DNA from 4 places in the Kineococcus sp. GCM10028916 genome. Region 1 is predicted to be linked to each of the others. Evidence: riboswitches for the same ligand, from Rfam matches in the RefSeq annotation. Region 1 holds a riboswitch; each other region holds the start of a gene.
The links. Region 1 has a riboswitch for S-adenosylmethionine ahead of ACFQ46_RS09270 (ABC transporter substrate-binding protein). Riboswitches for the same ligand answer to the same signal wherever they lie in the genome.
Positions count from the first base shown of each region.

Region 2: it holds a riboswitch for S-adenosylmethionine, as region 1 does, so the genes downstream of both, sfnG (dimethylsulfone monooxygenase SfnG) here and ACFQ46_RS09270 (ABC transporter substrate-binding protein) in region 1, are expected to answer to the same signal.
Region 3: it holds a riboswitch for S-adenosylmethionine, as region 1 does, so the genes downstream of both, ACFQ46_RS20030 (MetQ/NlpA family ABC transporter substrate-binding protein) here and ACFQ46_RS09270 (ABC transporter substrate-binding protein) in region 1, are expected to answer to the same signal.
Region 4: it holds a riboswitch for S-adenosylmethionine, as region 1 does, so the genes downstream of both, ACFQ46_RS15605 (ABC transporter substrate-binding protein) here and ACFQ46_RS09270 (ABC transporter substrate-binding protein) in region 1, are expected to answer to the same signal.

Region 1 is NZ_JBHTFM010000006.1:440,648-444,647, forward strand. Features, by position in the region: gene ACFQ46_RS09265 (ABC transporter permease) at 1-878, opposite strand, end outside; gene ACFQ46_RS09270 (ABC transporter substrate-binding protein) at 875-2,470, opposite strand; SAM riboswitch class I at 2,650-2,742, opposite strand; gene metE (5-methyltetrahydropteroyltriglutamate--homocysteine S-methyltransferase) at 2,891-4,000, opposite strand, start outside.
Region 2 is NZ_JBHTFM010000008.1:40,834-44,833, forward strand. Features, by position in the region: gene ACFQ46_RS09535 (MetQ/NlpA family ABC transporter substrate-binding protein) at 1-731, opposite strand, end outside; gene ACFQ46_RS09540 (methionine ABC transporter permease) at 721-1,482, opposite strand; gene ACFQ46_RS09545 (methionine ABC transporter ATP-binding protein) at 1,479-2,474, opposite strand; SAM riboswitch class IV at 2,642-2,752, opposite strand; SAM riboswitch class I at 2,922-3,005, shown strand; gene sfnG (dimethylsulfone monooxygenase SfnG) at 3,015-4,000, shown strand, end outside.
Region 3 is NZ_JBHTFM010000018.1:203,474-207,473, forward strand. Features, by position in the region: gene ACFQ46_RS20025 (methionine ABC transporter ATP-binding protein) at 1-858, opposite strand, end outside; gene ACFQ46_RS20030 (MetQ/NlpA family ABC transporter substrate-binding protein) at 855-1,811, opposite strand; SAM riboswitch class IV at 1,879-1,989, opposite strand; gene ACFQ46_RS20035 (DUF1737 domain-containing protein) at 2,094-2,297, opposite strand; gene ACFQ46_RS20040 (hypothetical protein) at 2,294-2,920, opposite strand; gene ACFQ46_RS20045 (OsmC family protein) at 2,977-3,480, shown strand; gene ACFQ46_RS20050 (purine-cytosine permease family protein) at 3,558-4,000, opposite strand, start outside.
Region 4 is NZ_JBHTFM010000016.1:378,376-382,375, forward strand. Features, by position in the region: partial or broken gene ACFQ46_RS15600 (Rne/Rng family ribonuclease) at 1-1,057, opposite strand, end outside; SAM riboswitch class I at 2,139-2,228, shown strand; gene ACFQ46_RS15605 (ABC transporter substrate-binding protein) at 2,459-3,835, shown strand; gene ACFQ46_RS15610 (carbohydrate ABC transporter permease) at 3,832-4,000, shown strand, end outside.

The sequences.
Region 1 (4,000 bases):
GCGGCCAGCAGGACCAGGCCCTGCACGAGCGGGATGTCCTGACCGTTGACGGCGGTCACCGTCAGCCGCCCGATCCCGACCCGGGAGAACACGGTCTCGACCACGACGGCCCCCGCGAGCAGGTTCCCCACGACGACCCCGCCGATGGTGAGCGCCGGGATGGTGGCGTTGCGGAACGCGTGGCGCAGGTGCACCCGGGCCCGGGACGCACCCTTGGCCCGGGCGGTCTCGACGTACGGTTCGGCCAGGGCCGTCCGCAGACCCCGGGCGAGGACCTGCGCGATGGAGGCCGAGACCGGGATCGCCAGCGTGACGGCCGGCAGGACGAGGCTGGAGACCCCCCGGTTGCCCAGCGCGGGGAAGACCGGGATCCGGAACGAGAACACCTGGATGAGCAGCAGCCCGACCCAGAACGTCGGCAGCGAGACCCCCAGCGGGGGCAGGGCGAGCAGCAGCGTCCGCACCCAGCCCCAGCGCGTCCACGTCGAGAGGAAGGCGATCCCGACCCCCAGGACGAGGGCGACCACGAAGGCCGAGGCGGCGAGCAGGGCCGTCTGCGGCAACGCGTCCGCGATCGACGTCGACACCGGTGCGCCGTTCTGGATCGAGTTCCCGAGGTCCAGGTGCAGCGTGCGCCAGAGCGCGTGGACGTACTGCACGGGCAACGGGTCGTCGAGTCCGTACTCGGCGCGCAACGCCGCCGCCTGGGCGGGGTCGACCGCGGCCTGCTCCCCGCCCTGACCACCGGCGAGCATGATCGAGACCGGGTCGCTCGGGAGCAGGTAGAGGATGACGAACGTCACGGTGAACGCCGCCCACAGGACCAGCACGGCCTGACCGAGACGGCGGCCCACGTAGCCCGCGAGCCCGAGGTTCACGAGGTCTTCCAGGCGTCGTAGAACCACAACCGGGAGGAACCCTCGAACTGCAGGTCGTGCACGTGGTCGCTCGCGGCGATGACGGTGGAGAGTTCGACGAGCGGGATCGAGTGGGCCTGGGTCAGGAGGAGCTTCGACGCCTGGGCCACGAGGTCCGCGCGCTGCGCGGGGTCGGTCGTCGCGGCCTGCCGGGTCAGCAGGTCGTCCACCTCGCTGTGCGCGCGGTGGTTCACGTTGCGCGCCTCGGTGGAGAAGATCGTGCGGGCGACGTCCGGGTCGGAGCGGGTCAGGTTGTAGAAGATCGCGTCGTAGTCGCCGGAGTTCTGCTGGGCCGTCGTCTCGGCCGTCGTGCCCTGCTTCAACTGCAGGTCGATCCCGACCTCGCGCACCTGCTGCTGCACGAGTTCCAGCACCGCCGAGGTGGGCTGCCAGAAGGTGATCGTGAAGGAGAGCTTCTGGCCGTCCTTCGCGCGGATCCCGTCCGCACCCTTCGTCCAGCCGGCCTCGTCGAGGAGGGCGTTGGCCCCGGCGACGTCGTGGGCGAGGACGTCGGAGTCGTCGGGTGCGTCCGGGGTGGACGCCGAGAGCGCCGACGTCACGGCCACGTCACCCGGGTTGAGGATGCTCGCCAGTTGTTCGCGGTCGATGGCCTTGGACAGGGCCTGGCGGACGCGTTCGTCCTGGAAGACCGGCCGCGACTCGTTGGGGAAGAAGTTGTAGGGGATGCCCGGGTTCGCGCGACGTTCGGTCCAGAAACCGCCGCCGTCGAACTGCGGGAGGTCCTGCGCGGAGATCGCCGTCGTCGCGTCGATCTGACCCGACTGCAGCGACCCGGTGCGCACGCTCGCCTCGGGGACCACCTGGTAGGTGATCGTGTCGAGGTAGGCGTCACCACTGTGCTTCGAACCCGTCGGGGCCCAGGCGTACCCGGTGCGCTTCTTCAGCACGACCTCGCTGTCCTTCGTGTACTTCCCGACCACGAAGGGACCGGATCCGACGAGAGTCGTTCCATCGCAACGGGTCGCGGGATCAGCGGTGGTCGTCGCGACGGAGAGCAGACCGAGGCTCATCGTCGACGTCGCCTGCAGGAACTGCGCGCTCGGCTGCGAGAACGTCACGACGGCCGTCCGCGCGTCCGGCGTCTGCGTCCCGGTGTAGCCCGCGAGGTAGGCCGAGGCCAACGACGCCTTCGCCCCGAGCGCGACGATGCCGTCGAGGTTCGCCTTGACCGCCGCGGAGTCGAGCGGCGTCCCGTCGGAGAACGTGGCGCCCTCACGCAGGTGGAACGTGAACGTCCTCGCGTCGGGGCTGACCTCCCAGCTCTGGGCCAGCCACGGCTGGACCTGACCGTCGAGGTCCTGGACCGTGAGGGAGTCGACGAGCTGGCGACCGACGTTCAGGGCGTCGTTGTTGCCGACCTGCTGCGGGTCGATGCACCCGGAGTCGACCTGGATGGCGAAGGTGAGGTTCCCGCCGGCGACGGGCTCACCGTCGGCGGCGGCACTGCCGTCGTCCTGGCTCCCGCCACCGCAGGCGGTGAGGGCGAACAACGCGACGAGGGCGACGGCGGACAAGGGCGTGCGGGTGCGCAAGGGTTCTCCAGGCTGAGGGGTACGTCGACGACACGTCCGGCCTGCGGCGGGGACGCGGGGTGACCGGTACGTTCCCGGTCAGCGGGGGTGCTGGGTCAGCGACAGCCGGTGGAACCGGTGAGGCAGAAGTCGACGATGCGCCTCAGGACGGCGACGTGGGACGTCTTGTTCACTGCGCTCCTCCATCGTTCCTGGCGGAAGCACCCGCGCCCGTTGCCGGGGGGTTGCTGCGACGTCGTCGAGCCAGGTCTCTCAGCCGCTCTGGATGGTGTTCTGCAGGAATCATAGGGACCCCCTGCCGGAATCTCAACCCGGCCGGGCGGGTCGGTGGGAACCCGGGCCGAACGAGCGCCGCCCTCCTGACCTCGGGGGGTCAGGAGGGCGGCGCTCGTCCAGCGGGGATCCGGTCGGGCGGGGGCCTCAGCTCGTCGCGACGGCGTGCGCGGGGAGTTCCGCGCGGACGGTGCGGGCGGCCTCGACGAGGTTGCGCAGCGACTCGGTGGTCTCGGCGTAGCCACGGGTCTTGAGGCCGCAGTCCGGGTTCACCCAGACCTGGCGGGCCGGGACCGCGGCGACGGCGGCGCGCAGCAACCCGACGACCTCCTCGGTCGAGGGAACGCGCGGCGAGTGGATGTCGTAGACCCCCGGCCCGATGCCCCGCGCGAAACCGGCACGCGCGATGTCGCCGAGGACCTCCATGCGCGACCGTGCCGCCTCGATGCTCGTGACGTCCGCGTCGAGGCCGTCGATCGCGTCGATGACCTCGCCGAACTCCGAGTAGCAGAGGTGGGTGTGGATCTGCGTCGCGTCGGCGGCACCGGCCGTCGCCAGGCGGAACGAGTTCACCGACCAGTCCAGGTAGGCGGGCTGGTCCTGGGTGCGCAGGGGCAGCAGCTCGCGCAGAGCGGGTTCGTCGACCTGGACGATCCCGATGCCGGCGGCCTCGAGGTCGCTGACCTCGTCGCGCAGCGCCAGGGCGACCTGGCGGGCGGTGTCGCCCAGCGGCTGGTCGTCGCGGACGAAGGACCAGGCGAGGATCGTCACCGGGCCGGTCAGCATGCCCTTGACGGGCTTCGCCGTGCGCGTCCTCGTGTACCGGCTCCAGGGCACCGTGATCGGCGCCGGGCGCACGACGTCGCCCCAGAGGATGGGCGGGCGCACGCACCGCGACCCGTAGGACTGGACCCAGCCGTGGGCGGTGACGGCGAACCCGTCGAGCTGCTCGGCGAAGTACTGGACCATGTCGTTGCGCTCGGGTTCCCCGTGCACGACGACGTCGAGGCCCAGTTCCTCCTGCAGGTCCACGACGCGGTCGATCTCCGCCTTGAGGAACTCCTCGTAGGCGGCCGTCGCGAGGTCCCCCCGCGTCCAGGCGGCCCGGGCCCTGCGGATCTCGTTCGTCTGCGGGAACGAGCCGATGGTCGTCGTCGGCAGCGCCGGCAGACCCAGTGCCTGTTCCTGGGCGAGGCGGCGCACGGCGTAGTCGCTGCGCCCGAAGGCCTCCGGGGTGAGCGCCGCGAGCCGGTCGCG
Region 2 (4,000 bases), on a different contig from region 1:
TCGATCGGGATCTTGGCCGCGAGGTAGTACTCGGTGTAGCCGACGGCGGCGTCGAGGTCGGGCAGCGCGCGGGACTGCGCGCCGAAGTCCAGCAGCGTGAACTGCAGGCCCTTGGGGTTCTCGGCGATGTCGTCGACGGTCGCCGTCCCGATGTCCGTCCCGGGCTTGAGGGTGATGAGTCCCGCCTTCTCGAGGACGAACAACCCCTGCGACTCGTTCGCCGGGTCGGAGTACAACGAGATCGTGCCGCCCTGGGGGATCTCCGCCGGCGTCTTCCACTTCGAGGACCACAGGCCGAAACCCCACCGGAAGACCGGCGTCGCCGCGGTCTCCTGGAACCCCGGGTTGGCCTGCAGGACCTGACCCAGCCACAGCTTGTGCTGGTAGATCGTGCCCGCGACCTCGCCGTCGTTCACCGCGCGGTTGATGGTGTTGCTGTCGGCCAGCGCCTTGAACTCGACGTGGATGCCGTGCGCCGGGGCGACGTCCTTCGCGATGTAGTCGATGAGGGCCTCTTCGCGGGCGTTGCCCTCGGCGGTCGCGACGTAGAGGGTGGCACCGGCCTGGGTGTTGGCGGTGTCCTCACCGCCGAGACGGGGCACGACGACCGCGGCGGCGATTCCGAGCAGGACGACGGCACCGCCGGCCACGAACGGCCACAGGCGTCGGCGGCGGACCTCGAAACCGTGGTCGTCGGCGGGCTTGGCGTCGGGGCGGGTCTCAGTGGACAAGGGAGTTCTCCAGGTCTGCGGTGGGGGAGTTCGTGGGGGTGTCGCTGCGGCGACGGGTCCGCGGGTCCGCGAGGCGGGCCAGGGCGTCGCCGAGGAGTTGCACGGAGGCGACCAGGGCGACGAGGACGACGATGGTCGCGATCATCACGGCGTGGTCGAAGCGCTGGTACCCGTAGGTGATGGCGAGGTAGCCGACCCCGGGGGCGCCGATCGTCCCGGCGATGGCCGAGTACTCGATCATCGCGATGGTGTTGATGGTGAGGCCGCCGATGATCGAGGGCAGCGCCTCGGACAGTTGCACGCTCGTGATGACCTGCAGCGGAGAGGCGCCCGAGGCCTTCGCGACGGCGACCACCGACGGGGGCACCGAGCGCAGCGAGTTCTCCACGATGCGGGCGAAGAACGCCGTGCCGGCCAGGACCATCGGCACGACGGCCGCCCGGATGCCGATGTTCGTGCCCGTGACGAACCGGGTGAACGGCACGAGCGCCGCCATCAGCACGAGGAACGGCAACGAGCGCCCGGTGCTGACCACCCAGCCGAGGACGCGGTGGGCCGGGCGGTTCTCCAGCAACCCGTCCGGTGCGAGGTTGTGCAGCAGGACCCCCAGCGGGAGCCCGAGCAGCACGACCAGGGCCATGACGATGCCGACCATCAGCAGGGTGTCGCCGAGGGCGGGCAGGACCAGCGCCGGTATCTCCGGCAGGGGCGTGTCCAGGTTCGAGGCCAGCGGGAGGGCGGCGGGGCTCACGGGACCAGCTCCAGGGTCGAGGGCACTTCGGCGGCGCGGGCGTGCAGCCCTCGTCGCTCGAGGGCGGCGATCAGCAGCGCGGGGTCGAGCGAGGCCGGGACCCCGAGGGTGGCGTGCCCGACGGTCCGTCCCGTGACGGCACTCACGGAGGCGCCGAGCAGGGCGAGGTCGTGGCCGAGTTCGCGGGCCGTGCTGGTCAGCCAGTCCGCCGGCACGTCGTCACCGCGGTAGTGCACCGTCCAGGTGACGAGCCGGGGATCGGTGGCGACGGCCCGCCGGGGCAGCAGCGCCGCCCCGACCGGCGACCCCGGGTCGCGCAGGACGTCCAGCAGGGGCGCCGACTCGACGATGCGGCCCTGCTCGAGGCGGGCCACGGAGTCCGCGACCTCGACGACCGTGTCCATCTCGTGGGTGATGAACAGGATGGACAGCCCCAGGTCGTCGCGCAGTTCGCGCAGCAAGGCCACGATCGAGGCCGTCGAGCGCGGGTCCAGCCCGGAGGTCGCCTCGTCGGAGAGCAGGACGCTCGGGCGCAGGGCCAGGGCGCGGGCGATCCCGACGCGCTGGCGCTGACCGCCGGAGAGTTCGTGCGGGTAGCGGCCGGCCAGGTCGGCCAGGCCCACCCGTTCCAGCAGTTCGGCGACCCGGGCGCGCCGCTCGCGGGGGACGACCCCGAGGTAGCGCAACGGGAGTTCGACGTTCTGGGCGGCGGTGCGCCGGGTCTGCAGCCCGTCGGACTGGAAGATCGTGCCGATGCGGCGACGGGCTTCGCGCAGCCGTCCCTCCCCGAGGTGGGTGAGGTCCTGGCCGCCGACGAGCACGGAACCCGACGTGGGCCGGGTCAGCAGGGTCACGCACTGGGCGAGGGTGCTCTTGCCGGCCCCGCTCGGCCCGACGACGGCGGTGATGCTGCCGGCGGGGACGAGCAGGTCGAGGCGGTCCAGGACGGTGGTGCTCCCGTAGGTCTTGGTGAGCTGTCTCAGCTCGATCATGGCTCGATCACGTCGTCTCCAGGGCGGCGTGGGGCGCGCGAGGGCGCGGCGGGGGAGCGTCGGGCGGACCGGCGCAGGGGGGACCGCCGGACGGGGTGGCCCGGGGTGTTCAGCGGGGAGTGCGGACGCTCAGCGTCGACAGGTCTGGTGGGACACGTGCGTCTCCTTCAACGTCCTTACCCGCGACACCCGCGGGTCGGGTCATCACCCGGAGCACCCCACGACGGAAGGAGGGTTGCCGACCAGCGAGCCGGGGCTTCGCGCTGGTACTCATGACCTGATCCGACAGTGACAGTCGAACCGGGGTCCGTCAAGCGGTTCGGGAAGGTACCGGATATCCGCACCCGGCTTCGAAATCGTTCGTGCGCAACGGCTTGCGCCGGACCCCTCCGGTGCCGGGCCGGCCCGAGTCGCTGCGGGGCCGCCGGCGAGGCGTTACAGTTCGCAGGACCATCCAGAGCGGCCGAGAGATCTGGCTCGACGACGCCGCAGCAACCCGAGCCCGGGTGCTACCGCCAGGACCGATGGAGGAGCACCACCATGTCCGTGAACGAGCCGCTGAAGTTCGCCTACTGGGTCCCGAACGTGTCGGGCGGTCTGGTCGTCTCCACGATCGAGCAGCGCACCAGCCACGACCCGGCCTACAACGTCGCCGTCGCCCAGGCCGCCGAACGCGTGGGTTTCGAGTACGCCCTGACCCAGGTCCGCTACCTCGCCTCCTACGGGGCGGACGCGCAGCACGAGTCGACGTCGTTCTCGCTGGCCCTGCTGCTGGCGACGCAGAAGCTCAAGGTCATCGCCGCGGTGCACCCCTTCTTCTGGCACCCCGGGGTCCTCGCGAAGTTCGCCGCGACCACCCAGGAACTCACCGACAACCGCCTCGCGCTGAACGTCGTCTCCGGCTGGTTCAAGAACGAGGCGACCCAGCTCGGGGTCACCTGGCACGAGCACGACGACCGCTACCGCCAGTCCGAGGAGTTCATCGCCCTGCTGCGCGGGGTGTGGACCGAGGACGGTTACAGCCAGCAGGGTGAGTTCTTCAGCGCCGAGGACATCACGTTCCGCCCGCAGCCCAAGGTGCAGCCGGAACTGTTCCAGGGTGGCAACTCGACGGCTGCGCAGGCGATGGCCGGCCGGGTCAGCGACTGGTACTTCATGAACGGCAAGTCGATCGCCGCCGCCGCCGCCGGGGTGCGCGAGGTCAGCGCCCTCGCCGCCGGCAACGGCCGCTCGGTGCGGTTCGGGCTCAACGGTTTCGCCGTCGTCCGCGACACCCGGGACGAGGCCGAGGCTGTCCTCGAGGAGATCATCGCCAAGGCCGACCGCACCAAGGTCGAAGGTTTCGGCGCCGCCGTCCAGGAGGCCGGGAACTCCACCAGGGACGGCAAGGGCATGTGGGCCGACAGCGAGTTCCGCGACCTCGTCCAGTACAACGACGGTTTCCGCACCGGTCTCGTCGGGACGCCCGACGAGGTCGCTCGCCGCATCCTGGCCTACCGCCTGGTCGGGGTGGACCTGCTGCTGCT
Region 3 (4,000 bases), on a different contig from region 1:
CGAGTCGATGCGCTGCTGCAGACCGGGTTCGTCGGTGATGCGGACGCTCACGAGGCGGCCGGGGTGGTGGGTCCGCAGCCGGGCGAGGGTCTCGGCCGGGGGTCGGTCGTGGGTGGCGCTGCGGACGAACCGCTGGGCCGCGGCCGTCTGCGGGTCGGAGAAGACGTCGTAGACGTTCCCGACCTCGACGATGCGCCCGTTCTCCATGACGGCGACGCGGTCGGCGATCTGGCGCACGGCGTCCATCTCGTGAGTGATGACGATGATCGTCACCCCGAGTTCGGTGTTCACCCGCCGCAGCAGCGACAGGACCTCGGTCGTGGTCTCGGGGTCCAGCGCGCTGGTGGCCTCGTCGGCCAGCAGCAGCGGGGGACTGGTGGCCAGCGCGCGGGCGATGCCGACGCGTTGCTTCTGCCCACCCGAGAGTTGTTCCGGGTAGGCGTGCGCCCGGTCGAGGAGACCGACGAAGTCGAGGAGTTCCGCGGTGCGGGCGTCCCGCTGCTTCGCGGGCACCTTCGCGACCCGCAGCGGGTAGGCGACGTTCCCGGCGACCGTTCGCGAGCGGAACAGGTTGAACTGCTGGAAGATCATCCCGATCTTCGACCGGGCCTTGCGCAGCTCGCCCTGCGAGAGCTTCGTCAGGTCCTGCCCCCCGACCCTGACGCTGCCGGAGGTCGGCAGTTCGAGGGCGTTGACGAGGCGGACGAGCGTGGACTTGCCGGCGCCGGAGTAGCCGATGACGGCGAGGACCTCTCCCTCCTCGACGTCGAGGGAGACGTCGTCGACCGCCGCGACGGACTGGCCGTCGCGGCGGTCGAAGCGCTTGGAGACGTTCTCCAGCGTGACGAGGGCGCTCACTTGCCCTTCGCGGCCTTCGCGTCGGCCTCGACGGTGGCGAGGTCGGCCTGCAGGTCCGCGGCGCTGCGGTCGGAGACGACCGCGTTCGGGTAGTCCTTGGTGAACACCGTCTGCACGGCGGGGTCCTGGAAGAGGGCCGCGAGCTTCAGGTAGGTCTCGTTGTCCTTGTCCTTCGCCCGCGCGGCGAAGATGTTGACGTAGGGCGCGGCCGAGGGGTCGGACGGGTCGTCCTTGGCGATGATGTCGGTCTCCGGCAGCTTGGCGCTCGTCGCGTAGTTCACGTTGACGATCGCGGCGGCGACCGAACCGCTCTGCAGCGCGCCGGCGGTCTGCGAGGCGTCGACGGCGGTGACGTCGACCTTCTTCGTCTCGATGTCGTCGATGGAGGAGAAGGCGTTGCCGCCGTCCTTGAGGGTCAGCAGACCGGCCGACTGCAGCACCAGCAGGCCGCGGGCCTGGTTGATGTCGTCGTTCGGGATGGCGACCTTCGCACCCTCGGGGAGCTCGGACGGGCTCTTCGCCGTGGTCGAGTACAGCGGCAGCGGGTAGATGGCGGTGCCACCGATGGGCTGGATGTCGTCGCCGGCCGTGACGTCGTAGTTCGCCAGGTACTGGATGTGCTGGAACTGGTTCAGGTCGATCTCGCCCTGCGACAGCGCCGGGTTCGGCAGGCTGTAGTCGGAGAAGTTGACCAGGTCGACGGTCACGTTCAGCTTCGACTTCGCCAGGTCCACGTACGTCTTCCAGTAGTCCAGCGACTTGTCGGCCACGCCGATCTTCACGGTCTGGGCCGGGGCGGAACCGGCGGCGGTGGTCGTCGCGGTGTCGTCATTGCGGGTCCCGAGGACGACGGCGACGATCACCACGACCACGACGACGACGGCGGCGACGATCCCGATGAGGAGGCCGCGGCGCTTCGGCTTGTCGGGCAGGGCGGGGGCGGGGCTGGACACGGTGGCACTCCGGTGGTCGAACGGCGGGCGCGCGGCTCGCAGCACCCCGTGATCGACGACGTGCGTTGCTCCGCGCTTGCCGGACGGGGTCGTCCGGCCTGGTCTTCACCTGGGGCACCCCGCCGCGGGGGAGGGTTGCCGGACAGCGAGCCAGGGCTTGTCGCTGTCACTCATGACCGTGGGGGAACCGTAGGTTCCCGTCGTCGAGCCCGTCAAATCGCCCCTGCGCGCCGGTGATCAGCCCGGCCGCGGGACCGCCCGCGTCTCAGCGCAGGCGTTCGGTCACGCCGCACCGCCGTCACCGGGTCGGATCAGGACGTGGGGGAGGACGACGGCCTGCGCGGCGACGGTGCGCCCGTCCGTCGTCGTCACCGACGGGCTGCCGTACAGCACGTAGCCCTCCGCCAGGGCCGCCGTGACCTTCTCGCAGAAGGAACGGTCGTCGGGGCCGGTCAGCAGCCGGTACGTCAGCTTCTCGTCGCTCACGCGTCCAGACTATTCGCGCCCAGAGCGTCGCGGGCGTCCTGCAGGCTCAGCAGGCCCAGGGCGACGTCCGCCAGCGCGTCGCCGAGCTTCTTGTGGTTGGCCCGGGCCCAGCGCTTCCCGTCGTAGTCGGTGGTCGTGCGGCGCAGGGCCTCGAGGCTCGCGCGCAGGTCGCGGTCGAGGCGTTCGCGCAGTTCCCCGTCCGTGGGCGCCTCGGGGCGCAGTGCCTCGCCGTCGCCGTTGCGCAGCTGCAGGAGCGCCTCGTGGTCCAGGCCCTCCTCCCGGGCCCAGAACCGCACCGGCCGTTCGACCAGGTGGTTCCACACCGGGGCCTGCGCGGACCGGAAGAGGACCTGGACGGGGCTCTTCGCCAGTCCGGACGCGTTGAGCCAGAACTCACCGGCCTGCGGTCGGCTGAAGAGCGCGCACTCGTCCTCGGGGAGGTCGACGACGACGGCGACCCGGACGAACGCCGGGTCCTCGCTGTCCTGCTGCAGCCCGAGCAGGGCGCCGAAGACCCACGCCTCCTCGGCGCGGAAGAGGTTCAGCTCGGCGGGCAACGAGTTCGCGTGCTCGCACCCCTGGGCGACGTCGGCGAGCTTGCTGACGGCAGTGGTCCACTTCACGGCAGCATCTTCGCGGGTGTTGCGGGGCCGGCCCCGCGGGGGCCTAAGCTCGCCCGGTGGATTCGACCGAACTGAGGGCCCTGCAGAAGCCGTTGAAGGACGCCTACCGCGAGGACCCGGCCAAGGCGCTGGTCCCCGCGAAGGCCGTGGCGGTGCTGGACGGGCAGTCCATCGGCGTGTCGGTCGACGGGTTCGCGGGCACCACCCGCGCCGGGCTGCACCCCGCCGCCGGGGGCGACGGGACCGAGGCGTGCTCCGCCGACATGCTCTGCGAGGCCGTCGCGGCCTGCGCCGGCGTGACCCTGCGCAGCGTGGCCACCGCCATGGGCGTGGAGCTGCGCAACGCGTCGGTGACCGCCGAGGCGCACTGGGACGCCCGCGGCACGCTCGGCGTCTCGCGCGAGGTGCCCGTCGGCATCACCGACGTCACCCTGACCTTCACGTTCACCTCCGACGCCGACGAGGCGACCGAGGCCAAGATGATCTCGCTGGCCGAGCGCTACTGCGTCATCGCCCAGACCCTGCAGACCCCGCCCAAGGTCTCCGTCCAGCGCGGCTGAGCCCTGCCGGGGGGGATCGTTGACTCCCCGGTCCCACTCGGCGGGACCGGGGAGTCAACGATCCCCGACGGCGAGCGTCAGGCGCGCTCCTCCTGGAGGGCGACGGCGCGGCGCCCGCCGAGGACGACGGCGACGAAGCCGAGGACGAAGGCGATGATCACGCCGAGGCCGGCGTAGGCCCAGTTGCTGTCCCAGTAGCCGTCCTCGCCACCGGTCGGCGGCACCCAGTGGGCCAGGTCGAGCGGGGCGAGGAGGTAGCCCTGCCAGGACAGCCACGACACCGAGCTCGAGACCAGACCCCAGCCGATGAGGGTCGCGACGACCATGGTGATCACCGACAGGCCGCGCACCGAGCCGTAGCGCCCGCGGGAGTCGAGGAGTTCCGCCTCCGCGTAGTCACCGCGGCGCAGCGAGAGGTCGGCGAGGAAGATCCCCGCCCAGGCGGCGATCGGGACGCCGAGGGTGATCAGGAACCCCTGGAACGGCGTCAGGAAGTCCTGCGAGAAGAACGCGATGTAGA
Region 4 (4,000 bases), on a different contig from region 1:
CCTGGACCAGGACGGAGTCACCGGACTTCAGCGCCGCCTCGATCCGGCGCGGCTGCCCCTCGAGCCCGGCGGCGTCCCAGTTGACCTCACCGGCGTACAGCACGGCGTTGCGGCCCTTGCCGACGTCGATGAACGCGGCCTCCATGCTGGGCAGCACGTTCTGCACGCGGCCCAGGTACACGTTGCCGACCATCGTGGTCTGCGCGGACTTCGCGCCGTAGTGCTCGACGAGGATCCCGTCCTCGAGGACGCCGATCTGGGTCTTGTCGTCCTGCTGACGCACGACCATCACGCGTTCGACGGACTCGCGGCGGGCCAGGAACTCGGCCTCGGTGAGGATCGTGCGCTTGCGGCCCTGCTCGCGGCCCTCGCGGCGGCGCACCTTCTTGGCCTCGAGACGCGTCGAGCCCTTGAGCGCGGTGATCTCGTCCTCGCCGGTGCCACCGGTCGTGACCGCGGCGCGGGGGCGACGCGGTTCCCGGACCCGGGTGACGGTGTTCGGCGGGTCGTCGGGCGAGACGTCCTCGGACTCCGCGGAACCGCTGCGACGGCGACGGCGGCGACGGCGGCGCGAGGAGCCGTTCGACTCCTCGCCGTCGTCGTCCTGCTCGGTCTCGTCCTCGGGGTCCTCGCTCTGGTCCTCGGAGTCGGTCTCGGGAACGTCCCCGTCGTCCGCACCGGTCTCGCCCGACTCGTCCTCGACGTCACCGTCGACGGGGGTGCGGCTGCGGCGACCGCGGCCACCTCGGCGGCGACGCCGACGCGGCGCACCACCGTCCTCGTCGTCGTCGTGGTCGTCGTCGCCCGCGTCACCCTGGTCATCGATCTGGTCGTCGACCTGGTCGTTCTCGTCACCGGTCCGGTCGAGGACGTCGTCCACCTCGACGTCGGCCTCGCCGTCCTCCTCGCCGTCGAAGGCGAAGGTGTCCTGGTCGCTGACGGGGGGCGGGCCGGCGGGTGCGGAGGCGCGTCGACTGCGACGCACGGGCTCCTCGTCGACGGGGGCCTGGAAGAAGAGGGCGGTGGCGCGGGCGGCCGCGTCGGCGGCACGCTCACCCTCGCTGGGGGCACGTCGTCCCTGGGCGAACCCGGCGGCTCGCAGCAGGACCGGGTCGTCCATGAGGTCGGGGTCCTCCGCCACCGGGGTGACGGGGGCCTCCTCCACCGGGACGTCCTGCGCGAGCGCAGCGGCCTCGACGGGCTCCTCCTCGACGGGGACGGCCGGCACCACGGGCGCGGCCGTCTTGCGGCTGCGGCGACGACGGGCGGGAGCCGCGGCCGGGGCCTCGGTGGGGGCCTGCGCAGCGGTCTCCACGGCGGCCGGTTCGACGGCGGGCTCGGGGGTGGGTTCCGGTGTGACCTCGACCTGGGGGGTCACCTCCGCCACGGGTTCCGCAACAGGCTCGACGACGGGTTCGGCGACAACGGGTTCAGCGGCCACCTCGGCCGGGGTCGCCACCTTGCGGGTCGCCCGACGCGCACGACGACGCGGCGGTGCCTCCGTCTCCACGACAGGCTCGGGTGCCGGCGCCACGACGGGCTCCGGCGCCACAACAGGCTCCGCCGCCACGACAGGCTCGGGCGTCGGTTCCACCACGGCGGGGGTGGCGGGCTCGGCCGCGGCGCTGGTGTCGCCGGACACGTCGACGTGGGCCGGCGGACCGGCGGGTCGACTCGCGGCACGGCGCCTGCGGGGCCGCGTCGTCGCCGGGCCCTCGGCTGCTGCTGCGTCGTTCTCTTCGGGTGTGGTGCTCACGGGTGCTCCGCTCGCCCGCGGCGTCCGCTCCACCGGTGAACCCACGGCCGCGCGAGCGTCCTGGTCGGAATCGCCGGGTGGGTCGTCCCGCACCCGACGGAAGTCCTCTGTGTGCACCGACGGGTTCGCGCTCTTCGCGTGCTCCGCCCGTGCCGCCGGCGGTCGACGTCCGGCGTGTGGCCCGGGGCGCCTGCGAGGTCCTTCCACTGGACCGCGGCGCTCCCCGGAGCCCGCGCGCAGGGCGACGGTCTCGACAGCGGGCCGGGCGCCCGGTGTAGGGAACGCTCGACCACTGTCAGTGTCGCACAGCTCGCCACAACGGGTCCGGGCCGTCCGCGGCAACCGTCGCCAAGGGGGCCGGCGGTCCGCTAGTCTCCGATCAACACCATCCAGAGTGGCCGAGAGACCTGGCTCGACGACGCCACAGCAACCACCGCGCAGCGGCAGGTGCTCCCGCCAGGGGCGATGGAGGAAACAGCGTGATCAGCCGTACCCGCTCGACCCTGACCCGGCGCTTCCACGTCGACTTCTCGCGCACCGCCTCCATGGCGTGTCGCCAGGGCGCTCCGATGCGCCGGGGGACGCCGCGCGCGGTCTGAGCACCGCCGCCGCGTCCCCGCAGCACCTCGCTCGACCTCCTCCCCCGCGCCCTCGCGCACCCCGACGGACGGTCACCGTCCGCCTACCCCCCGGAGCACACCCATGTCCGCGCCCCGTCGCACCCTCCTGCCCGCCAGCACCTCCCGACTCCTCGCGTCCCGCCGGCGGGTCCTCTCCGGGGCCCTCGGCCTCGGCGCGCTCGCCGGCACCGGCACGCTGGCCGCCTGCGGTGACGAGAGCACCTCCTCGGGCCTGAGCGCCGGGAAGGCCGTCGACCTCAAGGGGGCGACGATCAAGCTGATGGTGAACCAGCCGCACGTGCTGGCCTTCACGGACCTGCTCGGCAAGAAGTTCGCGGCGGAGTTCGGCGGGAAGCTCGAGGTCACGGCGATCCCCTACGACCAGCTCACGAGCAAGCAGATCCTGGACGTGCAGGGCGGCGACGGGGAGTTCGACGTCTTCGACTACTTCTACTTCGGCCTCGGCCAGCTCGTCGACGCCGGCGCCCTGGTCGACCTCACGGACTGGATCGGCACGAACACCGACATCGCGACCGACGACTTCCTGCCCTCGATCTACGACCCGTACACCCTGATCGACGGCAAGCGCTACGGCCTGCCCTTCGACGGCGACACCCACGTCCTCTACTACAACACCGAGGTCTTCGAGAAGTACGGCGTCGAACCTCCGAAGACCTGGGACGACTACGACGCGGTCGCCGCGAAGATCACCCAGGACTCCGGCGGCAGCGTCTACGGCGCGATCGTCGAGGGTCAGCAGGTCCCGATGATCCTGGGTTGCTCCTTCATCAACCGCCTCGCCGGCTACGGCGGCACGCTCGTCGGCTCCGACGGCAAGGCCGCGTTCCACGGGGCGGAGGGGCTGGCCGCGCTGCAGCACCTCATCGACGTCTCCCCCGCGGCCCTGCCGACACCGCTGCAGACCGGCTTCGACCAGGCCAACTCCGCCTTCCTCTCCGGTCAGGGCGCGATGCTCGACACCTGGACCGACCTCGGGCTGAAGGCGCAGGACCCGGCCGGCTCGAAGATCGTCGACAAGTGGGGCGTGGTCACGCTCCCCGTGGGCGGGAAGAACACGACCGCGCGCACCGCGCTGGACGCCGGGTTCGGCCTGGGCGTCTCGAGCGCCTCCCAGCAGATCGACAAGTCCGCCGCCTTCGTGAAGTGGGCGACGAACCAGGAGAACAACCTGCTGCTCGCCTCCACCGCGGGTTCCGGGATCGACCCGGCGCGCAAGACCGTCCTGGACTCCACCGACTACGCCACGGCCGCGGGCATCGCGACCGACGTCATCCGCGAGGGTCTCGACGGTGACCCGCTGGCCTGGCCGAGCCAGGCCGGTGCGCCGAAGGCGTTGCAGGACCTCGTCGACCAGTTGGCGCTCGCCATCCAGGGGTCCACGGAACCGCAGGCCGCGCTCGACAAGGCCGCCGAGAGCTGGGAGAAGGAACTCGGATGAGCCAGCTCCTCGACGGGCAGCGGACCGTGCCCGGGCCGCGGCGGGGTCGCCGCGATCCTGCGGCCCGGCGCGCGGTCCCCGGCCGGCACCGGCCGGGGCACGTCTCGACGTGGCTGGCCGCGCCCAGCCTCGCGGGGCTGGCGCTCATGCTCGTCTACCCGACGG